DNA from 4 places in the Streptomyces sp. 1331.2 genome. Region 4 is predicted to be linked to each of the others. Evidence: riboswitches for the same ligand, from Rfam matches in the RefSeq annotation. Region 4 holds a riboswitch; each other region holds the start of a gene.
What was found. Region 4 has a riboswitch for cobalamin ahead of CRP52_RS11485 (ribonucleoside-diphosphate reductase subunit alpha). Riboswitches for the same ligand answer to the same signal wherever they lie in the genome.
Positions count from the first base shown of each region.

Region 1 (5,586 bases), 3.4 Mb from region 4:
CGGCGGCGGCGTCGGCGAGCCAGCGGGTGGCGGGGCGTTCGGCGTGGACCTCGGTGCGGGCCAGGACCTCGGCGGTGTAGCGCAGTTCGTCGCCGGGGTGGTCGTCGCTGAGCGCGTGGAAGCCGCGCGGGGTGTGGTCACGGGGGTCGAAGGGGTAGCGGCGCAGGGTGACTTCGGTGCCCTCGCTCTCGCCCTCGACGTCGTACGCCGTGGGAGCGTCGGTGGTGTCGGGGCGCGGGACGGGCTTGGGGTAGGGCGGCAGGAGCGGTGCGTGCTCGGGTTCGTCCAGGTGCTCCAGGAAGGAGTAGAGCAGCGGGCGCAGCAGTTCGGCGGAGTGGCCGCGCCGGCTCAGTGAGCGGTCGGTGACGGTGCGCAGTGCGGCCGGGTCCTGCTTCTGCAGGGCCAGTTCGATCTGGGCGGCGAGGTCGCCGTCGGGGTCGAGCGGGGGTGCGGCCTGGCCGAAGGCGTAGCTGGGGGAGCCCGGGTCGAGTTCCGCGGCGCCGGTGGCGGCGAGCAGGGTGGGCCGTTCCAGGGCGGCGCCGTAGACGGAGACCGAGCCGTGGTCGCCGATCAGGCAGTCGGCGGCGACCAGGGCGGCCTGCCAGCCCTGGTGGGGCGGGATCAGGCGCAGACCCATCCGGCAGGCGGTGTCGAGCAGGGCCTCGGGGTCGTGCCGGCTCCAGATGTTGGGGTGCAGGACGACGGCCACCGTGTACTCGTCGGCGGGCAGTCGGCGGACCAGGTGCCGGGGCAGATCGGGGTGCCGGCCGAATAACGAGTGCTCGCTCCAGGTGGAGTCGACGACGACGAGGCGGCGGCCGTCGACGGCGCCGAGTGCGGCGCGGTAGGCGTCGCGGGAGCGCAGGCTGGCGAGCATCCGGTCGAAGCACGGGTCGCCGACCACTCGGGCGACGTCCAGTGCCTCGGGGCAGGAGGTCCGGAGGCGGTCCAGCTGTTCGGGGTGGGACAGGCCGAGGACGTCGACGAACACCCGCCCGTGGTGGGTGAGTTCGTGCCGGGAGAGGCCGGCGGAGCTGACCGTGTCGCGGGTGGACTCGGTCACCAGGCGGTTGTAGCCGGCGCCGTGCGGGAGGACGACGAGGCCGGCGTCCAGGCGGTGCATGGAGGAGTGGACGGCGCAGGCGACGGCGAGGTCGAAGCGGCGCCGGACGGCGTCCTCCCAGTCCAGCACGGTGAAGCCGGGCAGGGCGTGCAGGTAGTCGTCCAGGGCGCGGTCGGCGAAGACGGAGCCGGGGTTGACGGTGAAGTACCGTTCGACGCCGTCCGGGTCGAGCAGGGCGAGGACGTCCAGGACCCGGGTGGCCGAGGTGAGGGTGCGGGCGACCGCCAGCACGCGGGCCTTGACCGGTCGGGTGTTCCACCGGTCGGCGGGCCAGACGTGGGGGTGGGACGGCACGCCATGATCGTACTCATCCGGGCTGCCGCCCGGGTGCTGTTCCCCGAGTGTCGGTCAGCCGGCGGCTGCGGTGGGCTCGTGGTGTTCGGCGGCGGCGCACTCGTCGAGGAGGGGGCGCATGCTCTCGTCCACGAGCCGGTAGCGCACCACGCGTCCGTCCTTGTCGCCGGTGACCACGCCGGCCGTGCGGAGCAGGCGCAGGGCCTGGGAGACGGCGGGGTCGCGCATGCCGGTGGCGACGGCGAGGTCGCTGACGGCGAGCGGGCCGGCGCGGTGCAGGGCGAGCAGCAGGGCGAGCCGCCCGGGGTCGGCGAGCAGGGAGAACCGCTCGGACCAGGACCGGACGTGCGCGGTGTCGCCGATGGCGGCGATGGCCTCGCAGACCCGGTGTCCGTCGATGGTGCGGTGGCCCGCGCGGTCGGCCGGTACGAGATGCATGCGCACATTCTTGCAGGCGAGGGCCTGTGATCCTGGACACCTGCGCAGGTGCGCAGCCTTGCATGGGTCGGGGCGCGACCCCTACGGTGTTCCCCGCCGTGGTGCTCGGGAAGACCGGTGACGGACCCTCAGGGGTCCGGATTCCGGAGCGGCCCTCGCCACTGTGATCGGGTCATTCCTTCGTCCGCGACGGAATGCCGTTCGGGTCCATGACGCCACTGGGTGCCTCGCGCGCCTGGGAAGGCGGGCCCGGACGTCCCGTAAGCCAGGAGACCGGCCACGGCGCTTCACGAAGTCTTTCCACGAGGTGTTGGAGCGTGATCCTGAGATGACCCTGCCCGAAACCATTGCCGACGGGGCGAAGACGGCCCCGTCCGTGCTGCCGACGTTCAGATGGAGGCGCGAGGACACCGTCCGTACGGCCGGGCTGATGGGGGTGATCCTGGCCATGCACGTGGTGGCCTTCGGGACGCTCATCTTCCTGGTCGCACCCGAGCGGTACGCGGTCGGTACCCAGGTCTTCGGGGTGGGCCTGGGTATCACCGCGTACACGCTCGGGATGCGGCACGCCTTCGACGCCGACCACATCGCGGTGATCGACAACACCACCCGCAAGCTGATGGCGGACGGCAAGCGGCCGGTCTCGGTGGGTTTCTGGTTCGCGCTCGGGCACTCCTCGATGGTGGTCATCATGGCCGCCCTGGTCGCGGGCGGTGCGCAGCTGGCGAACACGCTGATGGACGACGAGTCGGCCACCCACAAGTGGCTCGGCGTGATCGGGACCACCACCTCCGGCGTGTTCCTCTACCTGATCGGCGCGCTCAACCTGGCGGCGCTGCTCGGCATCCTCAAGGTGTTCCGGTCGATGCGGGCGGGGCAGTTCGACGAGGCGGAGCTGGAGGCGCACCTGGACTCGCGCGGCTTCATGGCCCGGGTGCTGAACCGGGCGACCCGCTCGATCACCCGGCCCGGGCAGATGTTCCCGGTCGGCATGGTGCTGGGTCTGGGCTTCGACACCGCGACCGAGGTCACCCTGATGGTGATGGCCGGCTCGGGGGCGGCCGCCGGGCTGCCCTGGTACGCCATCGTCTGCCTGCCGCTGCTGTTCGCGGCCGGGATGAGCCTGTTCGACACGCTGGACGGGACCTTCATGAACTTCGCGTACCAGTGGGCGTTCTCCAACCCGGTGCGGAAGGTGTACTACAACCTGACCATCACTGGGCTGTCGATCGCGGTGGCCTTCATCATCGGCACCATCGAGCTGGTCGGGGTGCTGCACGAGAAGCTCGACCTGACCGACCCGGTGACCGGCTGGATCGCGGACATCTCGCTGGACAACGTCGGCTACGCGATCGCCGGGCTGTTCGTGGTGGTCTGGGCGTTGGCGATCGGGTACTGGAAGCTGGCCCGGGTCGAGAAGCGCTGGACCCCCCAGGGGGAGTGAGCCGGGAGGGCATGAGCGGGGCTCATGGGGTGGGGGCATGAGGTTCGCTCATGGGGGCGCCCCCATGAGCGTTGCTCATGCGGCCGCGAGCAGCAGGGTGCCCGCGACGGCCAGCCCGGCGCCGAGCACCTGGACCGGGCGCAGCCGTTCCTTGAACACCCCGCGGGCCATCAGTGCGGTGACCACCGGGTAGAGCGAGGACAGGACGGCGGCAACGGTGGCCGAGCCGCGGTGCGAGGCCATCGCGAAGAGCGCGTTGGCGGCGACGTCGGCGAGCCCGATCGCGGTGAGCGCGGGCAGCCGGGCCCGCAGCCCGGGCAGTAGCCGGCCGGTGCCGCTCCCGCCGGCGCCGCGCGGGCCGGTGAGCAGGGCGGCGCCGCCGACGGCGACGTTGCAGACCCGCTGGACGCAGAGCGCCAGCAGCAGCCCGCCGCCGGTCGAGGCGTGGGCGATCAGGGCCATCACGGTGCCGAAGCCGACGGCGGCGCCCAGGGTGAGCAGCAGGGCGCTGCGGGCGGCGGCCGGGCCGCCGCGCTCCGGACCGGCGGCCAGCACCACGCCGGCCACGGCCACCGCGATCCCGGCGACCTGGCCGGGCCCGGGGCGGTCGCCGAGCGCGAGGCCGACGCCGACCGGTACCACCACGGAGACGGTGGTCAGCGGGGAGACCACGCCCATCGGGCCGAGCGCGAGCGCGCGGTAGAAGGCGAGCATCGCGAACGGGCCGATCACCCCGGCCGCGACGGCGTACCAGAGCACGGGGGAGGCGGCGGCCCAGCCGCCGGTGGCGATGACGGCGGCCAGCAGGACGGCGGCTGCCGCCACCTGGGAGGCGACGACCACGGCGAGCGCGGGCAGCCGCCGGGCGAGTGCGCCGCCGCCGAAGTCGGCGAGCCCCCAGAGCAGGCTGGCGGAGAGGGCGAGCAGCACGGTCACGGCCGGCCTCCCGAGGGGTCGGCGGGCGCGGCGGGGAGGACGGGTGATGAGGGCAGCACAATGCACTCCGAAGTACAGTCGGATGGACTCGTTGCCGAGACCGGCAGCGTAGTGCAGTGAACTGAACTTTCCGAACAATATTCCGTACCGTTTCGACCAGTGGACGGAAAGACACCGGAGGACTGACCGCGTGCCGGACCCCGACCTCGTCGCCCGGGCCCTCGCCCGGAACCTCAAGCGGCTGCGTGCCGAGCGAGGCCACACCCTGGACGCTCTCGCCGCCCGCTCCGGCGTGAGCCGCGGCATGATCGTCCAGATCGAGCAGGGCCGCACCAACCCGAGCGTGGCCACCGTCGTGCGGTTGGGCGACGCGCTCGGCGTCTCGATCGCCACGCTGCTCGACTACGAGAAGGGGCCGGACGTCCGGATCGTGCCGGGCGACCAGGCCGTGCCGCTCTGGTCGGGCCCGTCCGGCGGCACCGGCACGCTGCTGCACGGGATCGAGGCGCCCGGGCCGCTGGAGCTGTGGGAGTGGCGGATCGAGCCGGGTGAGGAGTACTCCTCGGAGCCGCACCCGGCGGGGACGGTGGAGATCATCCGGGTCGAGGAGGGGGAGCTGACCCTGGAGCACGACGAGCGCGAGCACCGGGTGCCGGCCGGCAGCACCGTCTCCTTCGACGCCTCCTATCAGCACGTCTACCGCAACGCGGGGGAGCGGGCGGTGCGGCTGGCCATGGTGGTCTCCGTCCCGCCGCCGCGCTGACCTCCGTCCGTACGTGCCGAACGGCGCCTCCCCATCCCGGGGAGGCGCCGTTCGGGCTTTTCAGTGCCGGTCGCCGTAGCGCTGGCGGAAGCGCTCGACCCGGCCCGCGGTGTCGAGCACGCGGGACTGGCCGGTGTAGAAGGGGTGGCTCGCCGAGGAGATCTCGACGTCGATCACCGGGTAGGTGTGGCCGTCCTCCCAGTCGACGGTGCGGTCGCTGGTGACCGTCGACCTGGTGAGGAAGGCGAGGCCGCCGACCTTGTCGCGGAAGACGACCGGGCGGTAGGCGGGGTGGATGCCGGGCTTCATGGGAGGGCTCCTCTCTGGGGGCGGTCAGCGCTCTTCGCGGAAGTCGACGTGCCGGCCCGCGACCGGGTCGTACTTGCGCAGGACCATCCGGTCCGGGTCGTTGCGGCGGTTCTTGCGGGTCACGTACGTGAATCCGGTGCCGGCGGTGGAGCGGAGCTTGATGACGGGGCGCAGTTCGCTGCGGGCCATGGGGCGTCCTCCTGGCGGTCTGGCGGTGCTGGGTGGGTGCTGGATGGAACCGTACACCGAAATGGATGTCATTTTCATTTGGTGTAACGT
Region 1 covers NZ_OBMJ01000001.1:6,146,664-6,152,249, forward strand. Annotated here, with positions in the region: gene CRP52_RS26725 (hypothetical protein) at 1-1,417, opposite strand, end outside; gene CRP52_RS26730 (ArsR/SmtB family transcription factor) at 1,472-1,855, opposite strand; cobalamin riboswitch at 1,938-2,151, shown strand; gene CRP52_RS26735 (HoxN/HupN/NixA family nickel/cobalt transporter) at 2,184-3,299, shown strand; gene CRP52_RS26740 (DMT family transporter) at 3,375-4,235, opposite strand; gene CRP52_RS26745 (helix-turn-helix domain-containing protein) at 4,426-4,998, shown strand; gene CRP52_RS26750 (type B 50S ribosomal protein L31) at 5,059-5,307, opposite strand; gene rpmG (50S ribosomal protein L33) at 5,332-5,496, opposite strand.
Region 1: linked by a shared signal. The riboswitch ahead of CRP52_RS26735 (HoxN/HupN/NixA family nickel/cobalt transporter) and the one ahead of CRP52_RS11485 (ribonucleoside-diphosphate reductase subunit alpha) in region 4 are both predicted to bind cobalamin.

Region 2 (5,586 bases), 2.1 Mb from region 4:
GCAGGAGGGGAGGATGGATGAGGAAGGCAGCCACAGCGGCGGTCATGGCCCTGAGCGTCCTAGCGGGCAGCACGGCGTCAGCATCATCGGCGTTGGCATCACCGGCGTCCGCAGCGACGTTGACCCGGGTCGCCGACTTCGGCTACAACCCCACGAACATCGAGATGTACGAGTACGTCCCGGCCAAGCTGCCCCGTCATCCGGCGGTGCTCGTGGCCGCGCACTGGTGCACAGGATCCGGCCCCGACATGTTCAGCGGCACCGAATTCGCGTCACTGGCAGACCAGTACGGATTCATCGTGGTCTACCCCTCGATCACCGGTGACATCAAGTGCTGGGACGTCGCGTCGGACGCCGCACTGAAGCACGACGGCTCCAGCGACCCGGCCGGCGTGATGTCGATGGTGCGATGGGAGATCGCGAACCGCGGCGCCAACCCGCACCGGGTCTACATGACCGGCATCTCCTCCGGCGCGATGCTGACCAACGTCATGCTCGCCGACTACCCGGACGTGTTCAAAGCCGGGTCGGCGTTCATGGGCGTGCCGTACCACTGCTTCTACACCGGCACCTTCCGCGGCTGGAACAGTGACTGCTCCACCGGCAAGATCTCCAAGACCCCGCAGGAGTGGGGTGACCTGGTCCGCGCCGCCTACCCCGGCTACCGCGGGCCACGGCCGCGTATCCAGCTGTGGCACGGCACCGAGGACGACGCCCTCGACCACCACAACCTCGGCGAAGAGATCAAACAGTGGACCAACGTCCACGATGTCAGCCAAACCCCGGTCTTCACCGACCAGCCCCAGGCGATCTGGACAAGGACTCGCTACGGCAACGCAAGCACGAGGCCACCGATCGAGGCCAACAGCTTCCAGGGGTACGGCCACGAGCTGCCCAAACCCGGCATGGCACTGCTGGCCCTGAAGTTCATGGGCCTGGCACCCTAGGGCCAATGCCGGTGACAAGTCGCCTGCGAGTGAGCGGGTACGGAGGGTCCGGCACCGGCGGGGCGCAGTGGTTTCCCGATGTCCACGTCGCGCCCCTCGGCAAAGGTCGGGCCGCCAGGGCGGGCACGGCCCCTTCCGCCGTGCCCGCCCTCGGCGTCTCGATCCGGCACGTCAGCCGGCGAGTTCCTCCCGCAGGCGGCGGGCGGCGGCGACCAGGCCGTCCAGTGAGGCGCGGGTCTCCGGCCAGCCGCGGGTCTTCAGTCCGCAGTCGGGGTTGACCCAGAGCCGCTCGGCCGGGATGGCTGCGAGCCCGGCCCGCAGCAGCGAGACCACCTCCTCGGTGCTCGGCACCCGCGGGGAGTGGATGTCCCAGACCCCGGGGCCGACCTCGCGCGGATAGCCGGCTGCGGCGAGTTCACCGGCGACCTCCATGTGGGAGCGGGTCGCCTCCAGGGAGATGACGTCCGCGTCGAGGTCGTCGATCGCGGTCATGATCGCGCCGAACTCGGCGTAGCACATGTGGGTGTGGATCTGGGTGTCGGCTCGGACGGCGGAGGTGGCGAGGCGGAAGGCTCCGGTGGCCCAGTCGAGGTAGGCCGGGCGGCCGGCGGCCCGCAGCGGCAGCGTCTCGCGCAGGGCGGGTTCGTCGACCTGGACGACGGCCGCGCCCGCGGCCTCCAGGTCGGTGACCTCGTCGCGCAGGGCGAGGGCGACCTGGCGGGCGGTCTCGGCGAGCGGCTGGTCGTCGCGGACGAAGGACCAGGCGAGCATGGTGACCGGTCCGGTGAGCATGCCCTTGACCGGGCGGTCGGTGAGGTCCTGGGCGTAGCGGAACCAGTCGACGGTCATCGGGTGGGGGCGGGAGATGTCGCCGGCGAGGACCGGCGGTCGCACGTAGCGGGTGCCGTAGGACTGCACCCAGCCGTGCCGGGTGGCGAGGTATCCGGTGAGCTGTTCGGCGAAGTACTGGACCATGTCGTTGCGTTCGGGCTCGCCGTGCACGAGCACGTCCAGGCCGGCCTTCTCCTGGTAGGCGATGACCTCGCGGACCTCGGCTTCCATCCGCTCCCGGTACGCAGCCGGATCGATCCGGCCCGCCGTCAGGTCGGCGCGGGCGACGCGCAGTTCGGTGGTCTGCGGGAAGGAGCCGATGGTGGTGGTGGGCAGCAGTGGCAGGCCGAGCCGGGCGCGCTGGGCCTCGGCCCGCACGGGGTAGGGCTGGGGGCGGCGGGCGTCGGCCGCGGTGACGGCGGCGACCCGGGCGCGGACGGCCGGGTCACGGGTGATCGGGGAGTTGGCGCGGGAGGCCAGGTCGGCGCGGTTGGCGGCGAGTTGGGCGGTGATCGCGCCGGTGCCCTCGCGCAGGCCGCGGGCGAGCAGCGCCGTCTCGGCGGCCTTCTGCTTGGCGAAGGCGAGCCAGCGCAGGATCTGCGGGTCGACGTCGCGTTCGACGGCGGAGTCGATGGGCACGTGCAGGAGGGAGCAGGACGGGGCCACGTCGACCCGGTCGGCGAGGCCGAGCAGGGTCGCCAGGGTGGCGAGCGACTTCTCCAGGTCGTTGATCCAGACGTTGCGCCCGTCGATCACGCCGGCGACCAGCCGCTTGCCGGGCAGGCCGCCGACGGCCGCGAGGTCGTCGACGTTGCCGGCGGCCGGGCCGGTGAAGTCCAGGGCCAGCCCCTCGACCGGCGCCTTGGCGAGGACCGGCAGAGCCTCCCCGAGCCGGTCGAAGTAGCTCGCGACCAGCAGCTTCGGGCGCTCGGTGAGGGCGCCCAGGTCGCGGTAGGCGCGGGCGGCGGCGTTCAGTTCGGCAGGGGTGCGGTCCTGGACGAGGGCGGGCTCGTCCAGCTGGACCCACTCCGCCCCGGCCGCCTTCAGGTCGGCCAGCAGCTGCGCGTAGACGGGCAGCAGCCGGTCCAGCAGGGTGATCGGCTGGAAGTCGGCGGCGACGCCAGGGGCGGGCTTGGCCAGCAGCAGGTAGGTGACCGGGCCGACCAACACCGGCCGGGCGTCGTGGCCGAGCGCGAGGGCTTCCTTGAGCTCGGCGACGGCCTTGGCCGGGTTCGCGGCGAAGACCGTGTCCGGTCCCAACTCGGGTACCAGGTAGTGGTAGTTGGTGTCGAACCACTTGGTCATCTCCAGTGGCGCGACGTCCTGGGTGCCGCGCGCCATCGCGAAGTACCCGGCGAGCGCGTCGGCCTCGACCGCCTCCCGGTGGCGGGCCGGGATCGCGCCGACGGCCACGGTGGTGTCCAGCACGTGGTCGTAGAGCGAGAAGTCACCGGTCGGGACCTCTTCGATGCCGGAGTCGGCGAGCTGCTGCCAGTTCGTCCGGCGCAGGTCGGCCGCGGTGGCGAGCAATGCCCCGGCGGTGACCGTGCCCTTCCAGTAACCCTCGATCGCCTTCTTGAGCTCCCGGTTACGGCCCTGGCGGGGGTAGCCGTACGCGGTGGCAAGAGTTGCCGCGGCTGCGGACTTCGTGGTCAAGGGACTCTCCTTCGCGAGTCTGTCTCCTCAGGTACCCGGGGACGGGACGAGGGCGCGAAGGGATGACGAACCGGGCAGCGGCCGCCACGAACGTGCGGGCCCGGCCTGCCGGGTATGGTCGCCGACCCGCCCACGAGGTCACCGGATGGCCGCGCGCGAACGGTCGCGCACGGGCAGTGGCAGGTCTTCGGACTCGCGGGCACGCCCACCCTCGTCGAGGGCGGACACCTACTGGCCGTCGCTTCCCAGACCCGACCCGGGCCCAGTGCGTATGACGGCGGTCGTTCCCACTCACCGCTGCGGGGCAGTCCCGGACTGGCCGTTGAAAGGCGTCACCGGGTTCCCTCTTGCGACGCCCTGCCTGGCGGACAGGGCGAACCAGCTGCAGGGCCAGCTTAGGGGCAGGGGTGGGAGCCGAACGGCGGATCACTCAAGTTGTCCGAATAACGAGACGGTGTCGACGTCAGGACCGGTCGGAGGGCTCCGCGCCCAGCTGGCGGCGGGCGGGCTCCGGGCCCGCCTGCGCGTCACGCCGGAATACCGGCGGACCGGAGAACCGGAGAACCGGACCGCCTCAGGGAACGTGACGCGCGACGGGGCCGCACCTGCGGGGGCAGGTGCGGCCCCGTCGCGGGGGGGGAGGGAAGGATCAGACCGTCGCCGGGGCGTCGGCCTGGTCGGTGGACTTCTCGGCCGGCTTCGGCTTGGCGACGTACTGGTAGGCGAGGGTCAGGGCCGCCAGGGACGCCCCGACCAGGCCGGTGACCGCGAAGCCCCAGGCCGGTGCGGAGTGGTCGATGACGGCCCCGGCCAGCGGGGCGCCGATCGCCGCGCCGATGGTCATCGCCGAGCCCTGCAGGCCCGCGGCCTGGCCGACCACCGACTGCGGGACCGCCCGGGTGACCTCCTCGGAGGCCGAGGCGAGGGTCGGCGCGCAGACGAAGCCCGAGGGGAGCATGGCCAGGGCGAGCCAGATCCAGCCCGCGTGGCCGACGAACCCGACCGGGGCGATGGTGAGCCCCATCAGCAGCATCAGCCGCGGCAGCCGCCAGGGCCGGCTGGTGGCGCCGTGCCAGAAGCCGCCGAACATGGAGGCCGCGCACCAGATCGCGACGCAGACGCCGGCCCACTCGGTGTCGCCGACCCCGCGCAGCACGGCGGTGATCGAGATCTCGCTGCCGGCCAGGACGAGGTTCGCCGCCATGCTGACGCCCAGGACCAGCAGGAAGCCCGGGCGGAGCCAGACGCTGCGCCCGCGCGGCTCCTTCTCCGCCGGGTCCTTCGGGCCGGCCGCGGCCGCGCCGGACCCCGCGGCGGGGGCGAGCCGGGTGAGCAGCAGACCGGCTCCCAGGTAGAGCACGCCGATCCCGGTCATCGTCGCGGTCGCGTCGTTCACGGCGGTGATGGCACCGACCGCGACGGCCGGTCCGACCATGAAGACGACCTCGACCAGGATCGCGTCGAGGGCGAACGCCTGCCGCTGGTGCTCGGAGGGGATGTTGGTGGCGATCGCCCGGCGGATGGCCGTGAACACCGGCAGGCCCATGAACCCGGCCACCACGGAGGCCGCGAGCAGCCACGGGTAGTCGAGGTAGGGCGCGCCGATCCAGAACACGGCGTCGACCGCGCCGGTGACCAGCACCACCGGGCGCACGCCGAAGCGGTCCAGGGAGCGGCCCAGCAGCGGCGCGCCCGCGGCCCCGCCGACCGTCAGCATCAGGTCCGCGAGCCCGGCCGCACCGTAGCCGCGGTCCAGGTCGATGACGACGTGCAGGGCGAGGGCCATCGAGGCCGCGGTGAACGGGAGGCGGGCGAGCAGCCCGACGACGAACACGGTGCGCGCTCCGGGGAGCGCCAGGAGTCCTCGGTAGGACGCGAAGGCCTTGAGCACCGGTCACTCCTCCCCGACGCGGACGAGCATCTTGCCGGTGTTGTCGCCCCGCATGACGCCGAGGAACGCCTCGACCACGTTCTCGAAGCCGTCGACGATCTGCTCGTCGGCGACGATCCGGCCGGCCTGCAGGTGGGGCGTCAGCCAGATCTGGGCCTCCTGCCGCAGGTGCATGAAGTGCCGTACCTGGTAGCCGCGCAGGTGGATGCTGCGGTCCGACACGGCGTAGAGGTTGCGGGGCGCCGCGGGCGGCCGGTCGGG
Region 2 covers NZ_OBMJ01000001.1:635,736-641,321, forward strand. Annotated here, with positions in the region: gene CRP52_RS02800 (extracellular catalytic domain type 1 short-chain-length polyhydroxyalkanoate depolymerase) at 120-947, shown strand; gene metE (5-methyltetrahydropteroyltriglutamate--homocysteine S-methyltransferase) at 1,119-3,434, opposite strand; cobalamin riboswitch at 3,596-3,833, opposite strand; gene CRP52_RS02810 (MFS transporter) at 4,084-5,325, opposite strand; gene CRP52_RS02815 (MDR family NADP-dependent oxidoreductase) at 5,329-5,586, opposite strand, start outside.
Region 2: linked by a shared signal. The riboswitch ahead of metE (5-methyltetrahydropteroyltriglutamate--homocysteine S-methyltransferase) and the one ahead of CRP52_RS11485 (ribonucleoside-diphosphate reductase subunit alpha) in region 4 are both predicted to bind cobalamin.

Region 3 (5,586 bases), 800 kb from region 4:
ACCTGTTCGCGGAAGTCGTCCTTCTGCAGCACCAGCGCCCGACCGCTGCGCCCGCGCGCCACCTGGTGCGGCGCGGCGGCCTGCAGGGTGGCGGTCAGGTGCAGCCGGCCGAGCGCGCCCTGCGGCCGGCGGGCGCGGATGGTGTGCCCGCCGGTGGTCTCGGCGGGGGATCGGCGCCCCTGGGCGCCGTGGCCGGTGCCCCGGACGGTGAACAGCTTGGTCCGGTACGGGTCGCCGGCCGCGACGGGCGCCGACTCCCGTGCGGGGGCGGGCTGTTGGGCGGGTACGGGCTGCTGCGGCTGCTCGCCGGCGGAGTCGGCGGAGTCGGCGTCCGGTGCGGACGCCTCCGGGGCGCCGCCGTCGGACGGCTCGGGGGCACCCCCACCGTCCGGGCCGCCACCGTCCGGGCCGTCGTCGCCGGGACCGTCGCCGTCGCCGCCACCGTCACCGCCGCCGTCGCCCTCGGGCTCCGGCTCGGGATCGTCCTGCTGGGCGTGCTCCTCCAGCGTCCGGTCTAGCTGCTCCTCGTCCAGCCCCGGCGCGTCGAAGGGGTTGCGCCGGCGCCGGTGCGGCAGCGCCAGCTGGGCGGCCTTGCGGACGTCCTCCTCCAGCACCTCGGTGCGCCCGTCCCAGGCAGCGAGGGCCACGGCGGTGCGGGCCATCACGATGTCCGCGCGCAGCCCGTCCACCTCGAACGCCGCGCACACGGCGGTGATCTGACGCAGCGCCACCTCCGTCAGCTCGACCTTGGGCAGCAACTCCCGCGCCGCGGTGATGTGTTCGGCGAGTGCCCGCTCCTGCTCGGCGAACCGCGCGGCGAAGCCGGCCGGGTCCGCGTCGTAGGCGAGCCGGCGCCGGACCACCTCGGCCCGCTCGGCCGGATCCCGGGTGGCGGCGATCTCCACGGTCAGGCCGAAGCGGTCGAGCAGCTGCGGCCGCAGCTCGCCCTCCTCCGGGTTCATCGTGCCGACCAGCAGGAACCGGGCCGCGTGCCGCACCGAGACGCCCTCGCGCTCGACGTACGAGCGGCCCATCGCGGCGGCATCCAGCAGCAGGTCCACCACGTGGTCCTGGAGCAGGTTGACCTCGTCGATGTAGAGCACGCCGCGGTGCGCCTTGGCGAGCAGCCCGGGCTCGTACGCCTTGACACCGTCGGTCAGCGCGCGCTCCAGGTCGAGCGAGCCGACGATCCGGTCCTCGGCCACGCCGACCGGCAACTCGACCAGCTGGGACGGGCGTTGGTGTGTCCCGGAGGTGCTGTGCGGCCCGTCCGGGCACTGCGGGTCGGGCGCGGCCGGGTCGCAGGCGAAGCGGCAGCCGTCCACGGCGGCGATGGACGGCAGCAGCCCGGCCAGCGCGCGCACCATGGTCGACTTGGCGGTGCCCTTCTCGCCACGCACCAGCACGCCGCCCACGGCCGGGGAGACCGCGTTCAGCAGCAGCCCGAGCCGCAGGTCGGCCATGCCGACGATCGCGGTGAACGGATAGCGGACATCGGTCATGCGTCACTCCCAGGTGCCCCGGGCGCCAGGAACGGCAGCGATCCGGCCGCCGGCACCCCGCCCTCGATCAGCTTCCACAGCGCGTCGGTGTCCGCGTGTTCCTCGATCAGGTCGCCCAGCCGGTCCAGCCGGCCCTCGCGGGCCGCGGCGAAGCAGGTGTCCGGCGCGGGCACGAACGCCCGCCCGGCCAAATCGGCGACCTCGCGCAGGAGTTCGCGGCGGAAGCCGTCGTTCTCCAGCGCGCCGTGCCAGGTGGTGCCCCAGACCGAGCCGACCCGGCAGCCGTCCAGGAAGGCTGTACCCCCCTCCACGGTCACCACCCCGTGGTGGATCTCGTAGCCCTCGACCCGCTGCCCGTACGCCTCGCCGACCGGCCGCGCCAGCACCTTCTCGGCGCCGAACCGCACCTGCGTCGGCAGCAGGCCGAGCCCGTCCACGGCGCCCGCCTTGGACTCCACCTCGTCGACGATCCCGCGCGCCAGCATCTGGTAGCCGCCGCACACCCCGAGGATCGGCAGCCCGGCCGCCGCCCGCGCCTTCAGCGCCCGCTCCAGGTCGCGCTCGCGCAGCCAGGCGAGGTCCGCCACGGTGGCCCGGGTGCCGGGCAGCACCACCAGGTCGGCGTCGGCCAGCTCCTCCGGCCTGGTCGCCCAGCGCACCAGTACGCCCGGCTCCTGCGCCAGCGCGTCCAGGTCGGTGAAGTTGGAGAGCCGGGGGAAGCGCACCACGGCCACCCGCAGCACGTCCGCGCCGAGCGGCCCGCGGCCGTCGACCCGGTCCACCACGGTGGACAGGTCCAGCGAGTCCTCGGCGTCCAGCCAGAGCCCGGGCAGCATCGGCAGGGTGCCCAGCACCGGACGGCCGGTCAGCCCGTGCAGCATCTCCAGCCCGGGCGCGAGCAGCCGCGCGTCGCCGCGGAACTTGTTGACGAACCAGCCCGCCACGTGCCGCTGGTCCTCCGCCGACAGCAGCGCCAGCGTCCCGTACATCGCCGCGAACACGCCGCCGCGGTCGATGTCCCCGACCACCACCACCGGCAGCCCGGCGGCCGTGGCCAGGCCCATGTTGGCGATGTCGCGGTCGCGCAGGTTGATCTCGGCGGGCGAGCCCGCGCCCTCGCAGACCACCACCTCGTACCGCCGGCGCAGATCCGCCAGGCACTCCAGAGCGCGCTCCAGCAGGACGGGCTTGCGCTCGCGGTAGTCCAGCGCGCCGACCTCGGCGACCGGCCTGCCCAGCAGCACCACCTGGCTGCGGCCGTCGGCGCCGGGCTTCAGCAGCACCGGGTTCATCGCCGCCTCCGGCTCCACCCGCGCCGCCTGCGCCTGCATCGCCTGGGCGCGGCCGATCTCGGCGCCGTCGGCGGTGACGAAGGAGTTCAGCGACATGTTCTGTGCCTTGAACGGCGCGACCCGCACGCCCTGGCGGGCCAGCCAGCGGCAGATGCCGGCCGTCACCACGCTCTTGCCCGCGTCCGAGGTCGTCCCCGCGACCAGCAGCGCGTTCGTCATGCCCTTCCCCTCTTCCCCAGGAGCGCGCGCAGCAGGACGTGCCCCGCGACCGTCGTACCCAGCGCCAGCGCACCCACCCGCCGGGAGAGCGCACAGGCCCGCTCGATGTCGTCCACCGTCACCGGCCGCAGCTCCTCGCCCAGCACCGGACGGTGCTCCACCCTCTCGCCGTACCGGAGCGTCCCGCCCAGCCGCACCCCCACCGCGCCCGCGAAGGCCGACTCCGCCTGGCCCGCGTTCGGGCTCGGGTGCGCGGAGCCGTCGCGCCGCCACACCCGCCAGGCGGTCCGGGGGTGCGGGGCGGCGGCGACCGTCAGCAGGGCCGTCAGCCGGGCGCCCGGCCAGCCCGCCACGTCGTCCAGCCGGGCCGAGGCCCAGCCGAACCGGGCGTAGCGCGGCGAGCGGTGGCCCACCATGGCGTCCAGGGTGTTCACCGCGCGGAAGGCCAGCAGTCCGGGCGTGCCCGCCAGGGTGCCCCAGGCCAGGGCGTTCACCACGGCGTCGGCGGTGTTCTCGGCCACCGACTCGACCACCGCACGGGCGATCTGCTGCTCGTCCAGCGCGCTCGGATCCCGCCCGCACAGGTGCGGCAGCCGCTCCCGCGCGGCCCGCAGGTCGCCGTCCTTCAGCGAGCGGCCGATGCTGCGCGCCTCCCTGGTCAGCGAGGTGCCGCCGAGCACCGTCCAGGTCGCGGCCGCCGCCAGCGCGGCCCGGCCCAGCGGGCGCCGGCCCACCGTACGGTCCAGGGCGAGCGCGCCCGCCGCGACCGCGCCCACGCACAGCGCCGTGTACCCGGCGCCGGCCGTACGGTCGTCGCGCCACAGGCGCCGTTCCAGCCTGGTCGCGGCGCTGCCGAAGACGGCGACCGGGTGGCCCCGGCGCGGGTCGGCGAAGCGGGCGTCGGCGGCGTAGCCCGCGACGGCGCCCAGCGCGAACGCGGCGGCGCGCACCGCAGGGCGCCCGGCCCGCGGACGGACGGTCACCGGCCGCACGGCGAGAGGCAGCTCGGCGGAAGGATGCTCGGCGAGGGGCAGCCCGGCGGAAGGTGGCCAGGAGTTCGGCGGGGCGGGGCAGCCTGCATCGCGTGCGTGTCCTCACTCAGGGTCCGCGCCCTGGATCGACGTAGCGGGGGCCGAGAGTCTCCTGGCTTCCGGGTCGGACGCACCCCCGGGCCTTCCAGCGGCTTCTGACGGCCCGCCGTGGCGATAGTTCCGAGCGTGCTCCCCGGTGACAGTGGCGGGACCGCGCCGGACTCGCACCGGCTTCCTCTCCATGCCTCCGATTGGCCCCAGGATCCCATCACGCGGCCGAACCGGCCGTCAACCGAGGTCACGGAGGGGTTGGTCACACGCCGGGCGCGCCGGGCAACGCCCGATGAGCTGTGGGATCGCCCAGCGGAGCAGCGCCCCGGCAGCGGCCGCTTCGTGGGTTCGGTCGCTGGGGCCGCGCCGCGACGGGCCCCTACCGTTCGGTGGCATGCGTCGCAAAAAGTCCGCTTCCGTCCCACCTCCGGTGCCGTTCTCCCCCGCGGCCGCCCGAGCCCACCGGGCCGGGCTCGGCCTGACCCCCGAACAGGTCGCCGAGGGCATGGCGGCCCACGGCGTCCGGCTGCTGCCCGGCCACGTCCTGGCCTGGGAGAGCGGTGAGCTGCGGCCGAACGAACCGGAACTCATCGCCCTCGCCCGAGCCCTCTGGTGCCCCGCCGCCCACCTGATGGACACCCGCCCGGTGAGCCTGCGCGACCACCGGATCGCCTGCGAACTCGGCCAGGCCGCGGTCGCCGAACGCACCGGCACCACCCTCGCCGCCTACCGGCAGGCCGAACTGACCGGCCACTGGGACGGCGACGAGGACCAGACCCTCGCCCTCGCCGACGTCCTCCACCTGAGCCTGCCCGAGCTCGTCGAGGCCACCGGCCGCGGAGAAGCCCTCGACCACCTCCTCCGCCAGTGCGCGGCCGGCCGCTGGCAGCCGCAGCTGCGTGCGCTCGCCCGCATCGTCCCGGCCCCCGCCGACTCCCTCGCCGCCGTCCTCGCCGCCCTCCATCAGGAACACCACGTCCCCACCCACTGGGGCATCACCGCCCGTGCCACCCCGCCCCCCACCCTCGACACCCTCACCGACCGCTTCTGGCACCTCCTCGCCGCCGAGACCGACTGACGCCGAGACCGGCCGGGGTGTCCGGCCACGGTGACCCGGACGGCCCAGCCCGGTGGCCGGGCGGTCGGGGCACCGGTGAACTGGTGCACGAACGCCGTCCGGTCCGTGACCAACAGAGCGGGGAACGATATGCGCTGGGGTACCGCTGCCGTCGTGGCGGCCGCCGCCGTCGGGGCGGGGGCCGTCGTCCTGGTGGTCGGCCGCCGGGCCTCCGAGCGGATGGTCCGTCCGGTGGCCACCGTCCAGGAGTCCGGGCCGGTCCTGGTCCGGAGCCTGGGCGTCGGCCGGATCACGTTCAGCCGCAGCCCCGAGAGCCTGCGCCCCGGCCGCTGGGCGGTGGAGTGGGGCGAGGACGGCCACGCGGTGGTCGAGGAGGTCCTGCACAGCGACGAGCAGGGTGTCACCCGCCGGCT
Region 3 covers NZ_OBMJ01000001.1:1,937,871-1,943,456, reverse strand. Annotated here, with positions in the region: gene CRP52_RS08090 (putative cobaltochelatase) at 1-1,502, opposite strand, end outside; gene CRP52_RS08085 (cobyric acid synthase) at 1,499-3,013, opposite strand; gene CRP52_RS08080 (cobalamin biosynthesis protein) at 3,010-3,963, opposite strand; cobalamin riboswitch at 4,151-4,281, opposite strand; gene CRP52_RS08075 (transcriptional regulator) at 4,490-5,173, shown strand; gene CRP52_RS08070 (alpha/beta hydrolase) at 5,303-5,586, shown strand, end outside.
Region 3: linked by a shared signal. The riboswitch ahead of CRP52_RS08080 (cobalamin biosynthesis protein) and the one ahead of CRP52_RS11485 (ribonucleoside-diphosphate reductase subunit alpha) in region 4 are both predicted to bind cobalamin.

Region 4 (5,586 bases):
TCGCGCTGGCCACCGGCGTCTGCCCGGACAACGTCGGCGGCTTCTTCAACCAGCAGTACCGCTGGTGCACCGGCTCGATGAGCCTGCTCGGCAGCAAGAAGTTCTGGCAGACCAAACTGCGGCCGGTCACCCGGGCCTGCTACCTCTCCGGGTTCTTCTACTACATCCACACGGCGCTGTTCACCGTCGTCTCTCCGCTCATCCCGATCGTCCTGCTGCTCGCCCGGCCCGACCTGATCCGCTGGCAGAACACCGCGCTCGTGCTGCCCGGCCTGCTCTACGCGACGGTCGTCTTCCCGCTCTGGCACCGCAACCCGTACCGCCTGGAGGCCTGGGCCGCCCGCATGATGTACGGCTGGGCGCACGTCTTCGCCATCTGGGACATCGTGCGCCGCAACCGGATGGCCTGGCAGCCGACCGGCTCCAGCGGCGCCAAGAAGAACAAGACCCGCCGGTTCTGGCTCGGGGTCATCGTCTGGGGCGGTGGCACGGCCCTGCTCTGGGTGCTGCTGAGCATCTGGCGGATGCTCACCATGGGCCCGCTGAACTTCGCCCTCGTCCTCGCCTCCGGCCTGTTCTACGCGACCATCGTGGGCCGGGTCCTCGTCCAGCCGCGGCCCACGGAAGCAGTGTGATCGCCATGACCGCCCACCCCCGACGGGCCGGCCGGCTCCGTCGCCGGCTGGCGCTCCCGCTGCTGACCGCCGGACTGCTCCTGCTCACCGGCTGCGGCCCGGAGGACCCGGGCTTCGCGATGCAGCAGGACCTCGCCGCGCCGGCCCCGGCCGGCGCGCCCGCGACCCCGGGCACGGCCCCTTCTGCGAACACCGCCACCGCGGTGCCGACCCAGGCCGCCGCCAAGCCCAAGGCCCTGCCCGCCGGCGTCCCGTACGACGTCACCCCGCTGCTCAAGCCGACGAACAAGTACCTCGGCGCCGCCCTGCCCGGCGTCCCCGCCACCATGGACGCGCTGCCCGTCTACGGCAGCACGATCGGCAAGCAGCCCAACGTCCTGGAGTTCTACGCCCACTGGAAGGGCGGCTTCGACACCGCCGGCGTGCGCCGGATCCACGACGCCGGCGCCCTGCCCTTCATGGCCTGGGAGCCGCACGAGCCCTCGCTCGCCGCGATCGCGGCCGGCGACACCGACGACTACGTGCGCGGCGTCGCCAAGGCCGTCGCCAAGCTCAACCTGCCGATCGCCATCAGCATCGCGCACGAGATGAACGGCGACTGGTACCCCTGGGGGCGCCAAGCCGCGAGCCCCGAGGACTTCGTCGCCGCCTGGCGCCACGTCCACGACCTCTTCGACCAGGCCGGCGCCACCAACGTGATCTGGGTCTGGAGCCCCAACATCACCGTCCCCGCGCCCAACACCCGCCTGGCGCCGTACTACCCCGGCGACACCTACGTCGACTGGGCCGGCATGACCGGCTACTTCACCAACGACGGCCCCAAGACCTTCGAGGCCCTGTACGGCCCGACCATGGCCGAGATCCGCACCTTCTCCCAGAAGCCGTTCTTCATCAGCGAGACCGCCGCCGAGCAGGGCAGGCACCAACAGGCCTTCGTCGACCAGCTGTTCTCCGGGATGGAGGCTCACGACGACATCGTCGGCTTCATCTGGTTCAACATGATCAAGCGGGCGGACTGGCGGGTCGAGACCGTTCCGGACACCCTCGCCGCCTTCAAGAAGCGGGTGGCCGCCCCCCGTTACGGCTTCGACCTCCGGAACCCATGATGAACAGCGACCTCTCCCCCAGCCCGAAGCACCCCGCCGGCCCGCAGCACCCCGCCGGCCCGCAGCAGCCCGCCGACGAAGAAGCGGCCACGGCTGCGGACACCGACACCGCCGTCGCCGTCGACAACCCCGACGGCGTCGAGCTGGCCCCGTACACCATCCCCCCGGTCCCCGCGATCGGCTGGGACCCGGGCACCAGCCCCCGCCGCCGCTGGATCGCCCGCGGCCTGCTCGGCGCCGTCCTGGCCGTCCAGGCCGCGCTCTCGCTGCGCCTGCTCGCCGCCGCGCACCCCGACGAGGCCGCCGCCATGGTCGCCGGCCGCCAGCAGCTCGCCCACCTGCTGCACGGCACCCCGGTCACCACCGACCTGGTCGACCGGATCAACGGCTCGCCCTGGCTCTACCCGCCGCTGGCCGGCGCCGCCGCCGACGCCAACGGCATCTGGGGCACCCGGCTGCTCAGCCTCGGCTTCGCCCTGATCACCACGGTGCTGCTCTACTCGCTGACCCGCCGGCTGTTCAACGAGCGGGTCGCGATCTGCGCGATAGCCGTCTACGCCGTGCTGCAGTCCACCGTCGTGGTCGGCTTCTACGCCGCCCCCGAGTCCGCGGCCGTCCTGCTGGTCGCCCTCGCCGCCTGGGCCGTGGTGTTCACCTCCCGGCGCCATCCGGCCCTGGTCCTGACCGCCGCCCCGCCCCTCGCGCTGGCCTGCGCCGTCGCCTACTCCGCCGCCTTCGCCGTCCCCGCGGTGGTCGCCCTCGCCGTGGCCACCGCCCGGCCGGGCGGCCGGCTCGGCCGGGCCGCCCTGCGCGCACTGCCGCTCGCCGCCGCCACCCTCGTCCTGCTGCTGCCGTACGGCACGCTCGGCCGGGTCGCCGGCTGGTCGCCCTCGCACGGCAACGCCCCCGGCTCGGCCGGGTCCATCCTGCTCTCCACCCTCCAGTGGAGCGGCCTGTTCACCGTCCTCGCGGTCGCCGGCACCATCGCCTACGCCCGCAAGGAGCAGATGAACGAGCACGACGCTTCCGAGAAGGACGCCGCGCCCACCTCCCGGGGCCGGCGCGCCCTGCTCGGCACCGTGCTCACCGCCACCGCCCTGCTCGTCCCGGCCGCCCACCTGTGGACCGGCACCTCGGGCGCGCTGTTCCGCCACCTCGGCTACGGCATGCTGCTCGCCGCCCCGCTGGCCGGGGTCGGCCTGACCCGGCTGGTCGGCGCCCACTTCCGCCACCCCCAGCTCGGCATCCTGGTCTGGGTCGCGCTGCTCGCCCTCGGCCTGGAGCAGTCCGCCCTGCGCTACCAGAACGGTCCCGACTCCGGCCGCCTGCTGGCCGTCCTGCGGGTCCACACGGCGCCGCAGGCCCACTACCTCACCGAGGTCGACGGACTCGCCGAGTACTACCTCGGCGCGGTCAGCAAGCCCGAGCAGTGGGTCTCGGCCCGCGCCGGGACGGACTACCGCGACGGCGCCGGCGTGCAGCACCACGGCGACGACGGCAGCACCGCCGCGATCCGGGACGGCTGGTTCACCATGGTCGTCCTCGACAGCACCGCGCCGCGGGCCACCGACCGGGCCCTGAGCGACGCCCTGGCGGGCAGCGGGCACTACCGGCTGGTCGCCCAGTTCACCTCGCCGACCGGCGATTCGAGCACGTACAAGGTCTATCTCAAGCACTGACGGGCCACCGGGCCCGCCCGCACAGCCGACACGACAGGCACAACATATGGTGCCGCCGCAGTCCGGTGGCACTACATGTATGCTCACTCCTGCTGTCGATGCAGGGGAACCCGGTGCGAATCCGGGACTGCCCCGCAGCGGTGAGCGGGCGGTTCCAGCAGCCGTGCCCGCGAGTCCGAGTACCTGCCGCCAGCGTGCGCCACGGCCCTCCCGCAAGAGGCCGCGCCAGCACCAGCAGTACCCCTCCGGGCCTCGCGGGCGGGCCGGGGAGACACCGTCGCGCGACGCCGCCTTGCGTTCGTGCCGTGCTCCCCTGCCCCGATCGGCCCGGTGGCCCCGATCACCGCCGCCGATCGCCGCCAGGAGAGAGCGCCTTGACCACCGCTGCCTCAGCCACCCTGCCCGCCCAGGGCTCCGGTACCGCCTTCACCGACCCGACGGTCACCGACCCCGGCGGCGCCCTGCTGCGGCTTCTCACCGACCGCAGTGCCGACCTCCCCGAGGTCGACCCCGGCCACGTCGCCGCTGCCGCGCTGCGCGGCCGCCACGCCGGCTCGGACTTCGCCGAGCTGCGCGGGCTGGCCGTGGACGCCGCCGCGTCGATGATCGCCGAGGACCCCCAGTACTCGAAGCTGGCCGCCCGCCTGCTCGCCCTGGAGATCGTCGACGAGGCGAACAGCCAGGGCTCCACGTCCTTCTCCGCCTCGATCGCCGTCGGCCACACCGAGGGCCTGATCGGCGACACCACCGCGGAGTTCGTCGCCAAGCACGCCGCCGCCCTGGACGCGCTGATCGACACCGCCGGCGACGACCGCTTCGAGTACTTCGGCCTGCGCACCGTGCAGTCCCGCTACCTGCTGCGCCACCCGATCACCCGCAAGGTGATCGAGACCCCGCAGCACTTCCTGCTCCGCGTCGCCTGTGGCCTGGCGGTCGGCGACAACGAGCAGTCGGTGCGCGAGGTGGCCGAGCTGTACGGCCTGATGAGCCGCCTGGAGTACCTGACCTCCTCGCCGACGCTCTTCAACTCCGGCACCCGGCACCCGCAGATGTCGAGCTGCTACCTGCTCGACTCCCCGCTGGACAACCTGGACTCGATCTACAACCGCTACGCGCAGATCGCCCGCCTGTCCAAGCACGCCGGCGGCATCGGCCTGTCCTACTCGCGCATCCGCTCGCGCGGCAGCCTGATCCGCGGCACCAACGGCAAGTCCAACGGCATCGTGCCGTTCCTGCGCACCCTCGACTCCTCCGTCGCCGCCGTCAACCAGGGCGGCCGGCGCAAGGGCGCGGCCTGCGTCTACCTGGAGACCTGGCACGCCGACATCGAGGAGTTCCTGGAGCTCCGCGACAACACCGGCGAAGAGGCCCGCCGCACCCACAACCTCAACCTGGCGCACTGGATCCCGGACGAGTTCATGCGCCGGGTCAACGCCAACGAGGACTGGTCGCTGTTCTCCCCGGCCGACGTGCCCGAGCTCGTCGACCTGTGGGGCGCCGAGTTCGACGAGGCCTACCGCAAGGCCGAGCTGGCCGGCAAGGCCGTGCGCACCATCCCCGCGCAGACCCTGTACGCCCGCATGATGCGCACCCTGGCGCAGACCGGCAACGGCTGGATGACCTTCAAGGACGCCTCCAACCGCGCCGCCAACCAGACCGCGCTGCCCGGCCGCACGGTGCACTCCTCCAACCTGTGCACCGAGATCCTGGAGGTCACGGACGACTCCGAGACCGCCGTCTGCAACCTGGGGTCGGTCAACCTCGGTGCGCACGTGGCTCTTGATGCCCGCGCCGACGACCTGATCAACGCCATGGACTGGGAGCGCCTGGACGCCACCGTCCGCACCGCCGTCACCTTCCTCGACCGCGTGGTGGACATCAACTTCTACCCGACGACCGAGGCCGGCACCTCCAACTCCCGCTGGCGCCCGGTCGGCCTCGGCGTGATGGGCCTGCAGGACGTCTTCTTCAAGCTGCGGATCGACTTCGACTCGGCGGAGGCCAAGCAGCTCTCCACGCTGATCGCCGAGCGCATCATGCTCACCGCCTACGAGCGCTCCGCGGACCTCGCCGAGCAGCTGGGCCGCCACGAGGCGTACGGCGAGACCCGCGCCGCCCGCGGCGAACTGCACATCGACCACTTCCCGACGGCCGCCCCGCAGTGGG
Region 4 covers NZ_OBMJ01000001.1:2,740,376-2,745,961, forward strand. Annotated here, with positions in the region: gene CRP52_RS11470 (glycosyltransferase family 2 protein) at 1-635, shown strand, start outside; gene CRP52_RS11475 (glycoside hydrolase family 26 protein) at 641-1,741, shown strand; gene CRP52_RS11480 (glycosyltransferase family 39 protein) at 1,738-3,420, shown strand; cobalamin riboswitch at 3,470-3,625, shown strand; gene CRP52_RS11485 (ribonucleoside-diphosphate reductase subunit alpha) at 3,819-5,586, shown strand, end outside.